3 regions of the Rothia sp. CCM 9418 genome follow, and region 3 is predicted to be linked to each of the others. Evidence: riboswitches for the same ligand, from Rfam matches in the RefSeq annotation. Region 3 holds a riboswitch; each other region holds the start of a gene.
What was found. Region 3 has a riboswitch for S-adenosylmethionine ahead of ACN083_RS06350 (nuclease PIN). Riboswitches for the same ligand answer to the same signal wherever they lie in the genome.

Region 1 (2,250 bases), on a different contig from region 3:
CGTATCAATAAAGGAAGCACGACCAGAACCAATATGCTCACGTAACCAATACCAAGCTTGTGGATTAATCGACTCACCCACAGAACCCAAAAGACGAACCGACGAAAAATCATATTTTCCAGGCTCTGGGCCATGCGGGAAAGCCCCCATCAACGAACGAATCAACGTTGGCGCCGTGTAATAGTTTGTGACACCATAGCGTTCAATCATTTCAAAATGCCGTTCAAAAGTAGGAGTATCAGGTGTACCTTCAAAAATTACTTGACTTACGCCATTGACCAACGGCCCATATATCTCATAAGTATGAGCTGTCACCCACGCCAAATCGGCTGTACACCAATGAACAGTATCCGCAACTTTTTGCCGATTATTACGAGTAGCTAACTCATCAGGACGAAGCACACCATCAGCATCAACAATATCGGGTAATAAATCATAAAGTAACGCATGAGAATACGCCGTCTGCGTCAAATACCCGCCCATAGTATGAACAAGACCCTTAGGCTGGCCCGTTGTCCCCGACGTATAAATAATAAATAACGGATCTTCAGCATCATGCAATGGGTAATCATGCGTATCTGGAACACCCTCAATCAAATCGTGATACCAAACATCTCGCCCCAAACACCACGGAACACTCTGTCTTTCCTGCTCGGTAGCTGAGGTACGGTTCACCACCACCACATGCTCAATATTATTCTCAGACGAACACGCCTCATCCGCTATCGACTTGACCGGAACAACCTTACCCCGACGATTCTGACCATCAGTTGTAATTAATACCTTGGCACCGGTATCCTCTACCCGAAACTTCAAAGCCTCCGCCGAAAAACCGCCAAAAACAAGAGAATGAATCGCCCCAATACGCGCACAGGCAAGAGCAAAAATAATAGTTTCAGGAATCACCGGCAAATAAACAACAACACGATCACCCTTAACCACACCCAAACGCTCTAAACCATGTGCCGCCTGAGCCACACGGCGTTGCAACTGAGCATAAGTGATAGCTTCACGATCACCAGGTTCACCCTCAAAGAAAAGCGCAACCTTGTCGCCAAAACCTTGCTCTACATGCCTATCCACACAGTTATAGGCAACGTTGAGCTGACCACCCTCAAACCACTTAATCGTTGGAACAGAAAATTCTTGAACACCATCTTCACGAACGTCTACTAAACGAGGAGGAATAAACTCATGCGTTTTATCCTCATCCCATAGCTTCCCCCAACTAAGACGTTCTCGCGCCTGCCTTGCCCAAAAATCAATACGTTCTTGATCTGAAACATCTGCCGGATTCTGCACCTGATTTCGAGGGTCTGAATAAGAAAAAGACGAACAATACGACATCGATACTCCCATCGTTTCTGGCGTTAGCACCACCGCATAAGCGAGGTTGCTGCGACGTCTTAGAGCCAGGTCTCTCAGTCGCTCTGGATGGTTTAGACGAGTTCTACCGTAATACCTTCCGTACACATTCATCTAGACGTTACTTTCCATTGCCAGCAGATGAACACATGACGTTGCATAGAGTCATATTCCTTAGCGAACGTCACCCACCGCAATAAACACTGAAGCTCTTGGGTACCAAGAAGAACTTTTTATAAGCTAAACCCAGCGATCACGAGTTCCAACGTCAAGCTCTGGCTCGTTGGACGGCAACCCTCTTTCCGTAGCGGGGTGCCCCAGATGAAGATCCGGCTCAAAATAATCACAACGGCAAATACGGCGCCTATGCGTCGGGCATATCAACACCGAAAAATATGGTTTTCGACATGCCACGCCTCATAGAGGAGGGCTCTCTCCTCTAAGAACGCAAAGGAAAAAACTTATGGCAACTCATACCGCCACGACAGAACAACCCACTACGACACCGTCTTCTTCTAAAAAACGTATCGTTGTCAATGCGTTTGATATGACAACAACAAGCCACCAAAGCTTCGGCTTATGGCGTCACCCGCGCTCGCGAGCCGATGAATATAACACCATTAAATATTGGACAGATTTAGCTCAAGTGTGCGAAAAAGGGCTTTTTGACGCGGTCTTTATCGCTGATGTGGTGGGCGTATACGACGTATATAAGGATTCTGTTGCACCCGTACTTTGTGATGGTGCACAGGTACCGGTAGGTGACCCGTTCTTACAGATTTCGGCGATGGCAGCAGTCACGGAACATCTTGGTTTTGGAGTGACAGCTGCCGTGACGTATAACCAGCCTTATACTTTGGCTCGTTCTTATGCGACGTTAGATCA
Region 2 (2,250 bases), 150 kb from region 3:
TCTGCCTTGTTTTAGAACTGGTTCTAGGATTTTTTGTAGTTGTTTTGTCTCTAGGAGGAATCCGTCGTGTCCAGCTGGAGAGTAGATAGCTTGTGCTTGTACCGGTTGGGGTAAGGCCCTAGCTAATTCACGTGATTGTTCTGGGTAGAAGAGTCTGTCATTGTGCACATAGGCGATAGTCCATGTGCATTGGCTTCGTTGCAGTGTTTGGTGTAATGTTCCACGATTTCGGGTGATGTCGTGGCTCATGAGTATTTCGTTAATGCTGAGGTAGCTATTTGCGTCAAAACGTTGCACAAGTTTGTGTGCATGGTAGTCCATATATGATTCCACGCTGTATTGTGTACTGTTTTGTGTTTGTTGTGTGCGCCCAAATCGGGTGTGGAGTTCTTCTGAGGTTCGGTAGGTGATATGTGCGATGCGTCGAGCTATCCCTAGTCCTTGGCTGGGAGGTTGTTTATCGTAGTAGTCGCCTCCGTAGAAGTGTTGGTCACTGCGGATAGCAAGGTTTTGTGCTTGTGCCCAGGCTAGTTGTTCTGCGGTGGTGTATGCGCCGGAGGCGATAACGGCGCAGTGACGTACGTCTTCGGGGTAGGTGATGGCCCATTCTAAGGCTCGTGCTCCTCCGAGGGATCCTCCTATAACATGTGCCCATTGTGTGATGCCGAGTGCTTCTGCTAGATGTTTTTCGGCGTGTACGGTGTCTCGTACGGTAAGTTTTGGGAAGGATGACCCCCATGGTTGTGGGGGTTGTTTGTGTGGGTGTGTGCTGTGTGCTCCGGTGCTTCCGTTACAGCCGCCGAGAATATTCGGTGCTACTACAAAGTAGGTGTTTGTGTCGATGGTTTTTCCTGCTCCAACGAGGTCTTCCCACCAGCCGGAAGTAGTGTTGTGCTCATTGTGGGCGACGTGGGTGTCTCCTGTTAAGGCGTGCAAGATGAGCACGGCGTTGTCTTTGTGTTTGTTGAGGTTTCCCCATGTTTCGTAGGCGATAGTTGCGTTAGGTAGTGTGTGCCCTGATTCTAGGGGTAGTGTCTCGATGGTTGTGTGGTGTTGGTAAGTGAGTGTTGTTGGGGTACTCATAGATGCTCCAATAACTATTGTTGTAGTAGATTGGGGCTGTATCTGCACTGTTGTTTCCTCTGGTGTGTTGCCTGTTTGGTGTGCAGGCTCTTATGTTGAGGAGGTAGTGCGTACTGCTCCCGCGCTTGCACCGTCTAAGAGTGTTTTTCTGGTGCCGGGTCTGTCTCAGTGGCACCCCGCCGCGAGTGGAGGGTTGCCGGCTAATAAGCTGAGTCTTGGTATTAGCGCTCTTGACCGTGTTGTTATCGTATCTGAGTGGTTTGTTGTGGGTCGAGCCGTTTCTTCTTCTTTACGTTCTAATGCGGTAGTTTGTCTTGTTTCGTCATATTTTGTCTTTAGAATAGTTCTCATGTCGCGTTGTTTTAAGGGCGCATTATCTATTTTTCTTTTCGGAGGTACATTTCATGTCTCAAGCACCTGTTACGAAGCGTGTGGAGTCTTCACGTGTTCATCATGGCGATACGTTTATTGACCATTATGAGTGGCTTCGTGCTAAGGACGATTCTGAGGTGGTGGAGTACCTCAATACAGAAAATGCTTATACAGAGCAGTCCACTCAGTCACAGCAAGCACTTCGTGAAAGTATTTTTCAGGAGATTAAGGAGCGCACCTTAGAGACGGATCTTTCTGTTCCTTCTCGCCATGGAGATTGGTGGTATTTTTCGCGGACGGTTGAGGGTGAACAGTACCCTGTATTTTGTCGTGTGCCTGCTTTGGTAGACGGTGGTGAGGTGGAGATGTTTTCTCCTCCGCAGGTTCAGGCGGGTGTTCCTCTTGATCAAGAGCAGGTCATTCTTGATTGTAATGAGTTTGCACGAGAGTTGCCGTTCTTTTCTCTTGGGTCTTTTTCGCCTTCGTTAGACGGTTCTTTGTTGAGCTTTGGTGTTGATGATTCTGGCGATGAACGCTATACCCAGTATTTCTTAGATTTAGAGACGTTGACTCTTTCAGAGGAGACTTTGCCCGGTATTTTTAGTGGCGCATATTTGACTCCTGATGCATCAACCCTTATTTATTCTCTTGTCGATGAGTCATGGCGCCCATATGAGATACGGGCTCACCGTATTGGTGCGGGGGAAGAAGATTGTGTTCTTTTCACCGAGCATGACAATGCGATGTGGCTTAGCAGCGCTCTTTCTGCTGACCGGACTCATATCGTTATTACGT
Region 3 (2,250 bases):
GGAAGTGTTCCCAGTTGATGCCGTCTTTAATCCATCGGTTGTTTTTACCTTGGACGAGTGGGCGTGCTTGTAGGGTGATACGTGGTGTTTTGTGTTGACCGCTACCGAGTGCGAAGCGGGAGTTGACGTGCATTTTGAGGTCGAGAGCGGCGATGGTATTGCTGTTATTTTCGTAGGGTATCCGGTGATGCTGCGCCAGTGTTTGTGACAGCGTTCTGCGCCATGTCGACATTTTTTGTTGTTCTGCTAGCTCTTGTGCAGTGGTGATTCCGTGTTGTTTGAGCTGTTCTTTGCTGAGTCCGTCTGTGACGCGTTGAGTGGAGCTTTGGGCTTTGCTAACTTTTTCGGCTCTTTCGATGGCGGTGAGCATGATGGCTACGGAGTGTTTGCAGTCGGTGCGTACGGGGCAGGTGCATCGTGCGGAGAAGGCGAGGGATCCTTCAACCTGTTTTGCGGGGAAGACAATTTTGCTGAGGTATGGGTCTGTTGCGTCGCCGTAGGTTGTTCCTGTCAGGATGTGTGCTTGTGCGTCGTAGGAGTATCGGGCGACTTTGCCTTCTTGCATGTATTGTTTTCCGCGGAGGTAGGTGCGGTGTCCTACTTGCTGGATAATTTTTGCTGCGCTGACGGGGATTCTGGGGAAAGCTGATGGTGCATTCACGGTGGTTGTATCCTCTGCTGGCAGGGTGCATATATGTTCTAGGTTACCGGATGAGCTTTCACTAAAGCTGGTGTAGCCTAAATCTCTCAAATATTTTGGGTTGTGCTCTTTGTTTTTTGTGGTGGTTGCGTTATTCTGGATTCAGCTTCAAGAGTTTCAACTGATAAGCTCCGACTTTAGTTGAACGCCAACCCCATGTTCACGGGTGGCTCGGATGACGAAGCGGTTCGTATTCGCGTCATAGTACGCAGGCTGGTACGGACAAGAGCACTTCGAAAGGAAAGCGCATTCAGCGCAGTTGTATCATGCACAACACCGCTCGCCCTCAGCACAATATTCAACCTGTTTCTTCTGCTCAAACTCGTGGCGGTTACGCTGCCGTAAGCATTCAAGATTACACTCGTATTTCCCATGAGCGTTCTGAGTTTCTTAACTTTTTGCTTTCTCCTAATCCGCACGGTATCCCTAACCAGGAATACGGTATCTTACAAGCAGCATGAGTATAAGAGGACTACTTCTAGACTCTGATGTACTAGCAGAGATTCGCAAAGCCACACCACATCCGCAGGTCGTTGCGTTTCTTCGCCGTCGCTCATATATGGTGATGTACATATCAGCACTTAGCCTAGGCGAACTTAAAGGGCTTTACCCCTACCCTGAAACAGAGCGGTGGGTTAACGAACTTCTCGAACGTTTTAGCGGGCAGGTTCTCGACGTTGATACGAACGTATCTTTGGCATGGGCCGGTCGCCAAATTCGTGCTGAAGAACGCCCCTCACCAGAAGGCCCTTATACGCCATTGCCTACCGCCGCACTTGAAGGGCTCATGGCTGCTACCGCTGAAGTGCATCAGCTAGAAATAGTTTCTTCTAAAGCAGATATTTATCGTCGCTGGGGAGTCCCTGCCGTTAATCCGCTGCACGAAAACGCCGCGCGAGGACTATAAACCCTGTGTCTTTTACGTGACCTTAAGACGTAGGCTGTGATGAGCTTAGCGTCTTGACCGGCATACATGGTATGGTTCAGTGGGGTGCACGCGGTGAAGAAAATCCTTGGTTTATGTCTCATTTGGATTAGAAAAGCTGTGTGAACTTCAGAGTTCAATAGAGTTCATGACAAGATAAAAGACGATGAAAACCAGCGTGATGAAACCTCAACAACGTTCGATACCGATGCCCCTCTGGCTACAGGGTGTTGTCGAACTCTTTCGTACTGCCTTCTACTCTTGCTTTGCTGTAGTGCTACTACTGGGTGCCGTATGGTTTACCGGCGGTTTTGAACAGCGTGACCTCTACGCTATGGCAGTTTTAGTTAGCCAAATGTGGCTTCTAATCCACGGGGTTCCTCTTCATCTGAACATCTCTGCCCCGTATGGAGACACCCCCGATATTCAAGGGATGATGAGCTTTATCCCGTTGGGCTTAACGCTGATACCCTTATGGTTATGTTTCCGTTCAGGACGAGTCTTAGCTCAAGCATCTCGTGAGGGACAATTCTGGATACCAACATTAACCGGAGCTATCACTTATAGTGCCTGTGCTGGGGGTTTGAGCCTTTTGACAACAGATACTGCTGCGGTAGCGTATCCT

Region 1: linked by a shared signal. The riboswitch ahead of ACN083_RS07930 (AMP-binding protein) and the one ahead of ACN083_RS06350 (nuclease PIN) in region 3 are both predicted to bind S-adenosylmethionine.
Region 2: linked by a shared signal. The riboswitch ahead of metX (homoserine O-acetyltransferase MetX) and the one ahead of ACN083_RS06350 (nuclease PIN) in region 3 are both predicted to bind S-adenosylmethionine.

Annotation. Positions count from the first base shown of each region.
Region 1 covers NZ_JBLXXX010000005.1:90,587-92,836, forward strand. Annotated here, with positions in the region: gene ACN083_RS07930 (AMP-binding protein) at 1-1,359, opposite strand, end outside; SAM riboswitch class I at 1,353-1,441, opposite strand; SAM riboswitch class IV at 1,617-1,729, shown strand; gene ACN083_RS07935 (LLM class flavin-dependent oxidoreductase) at 1,829-2,250, shown strand, end outside.
Region 2 covers NZ_JBLXXX010000004.1:208,091-210,340, reverse strand. Annotated here, with positions in the region: gene metX (homoserine O-acetyltransferase MetX) at 1-1,083, opposite strand, end outside; SAM riboswitch class IV at 1,200-1,319, opposite strand; gene ACN083_RS07035 (S9 family peptidase) at 1,488-2,250, shown strand, end outside.
Region 3 covers NZ_JBLXXX010000004.1:54,071-56,320, forward strand. Annotated here, with positions in the region: gene ACN083_RS06345 (SNF2-related protein) at 1-661, opposite strand, end outside; SAM riboswitch class IV at 807-935, shown strand; gene ACN083_RS06350 (nuclease PIN) at 967-1,161, shown strand; gene ACN083_RS06355 (plasmid stabilization protein) at 1,158-1,607, shown strand; gene ACN083_RS06360 (DUF6350 family protein) at 1,792-2,250, shown strand, end outside.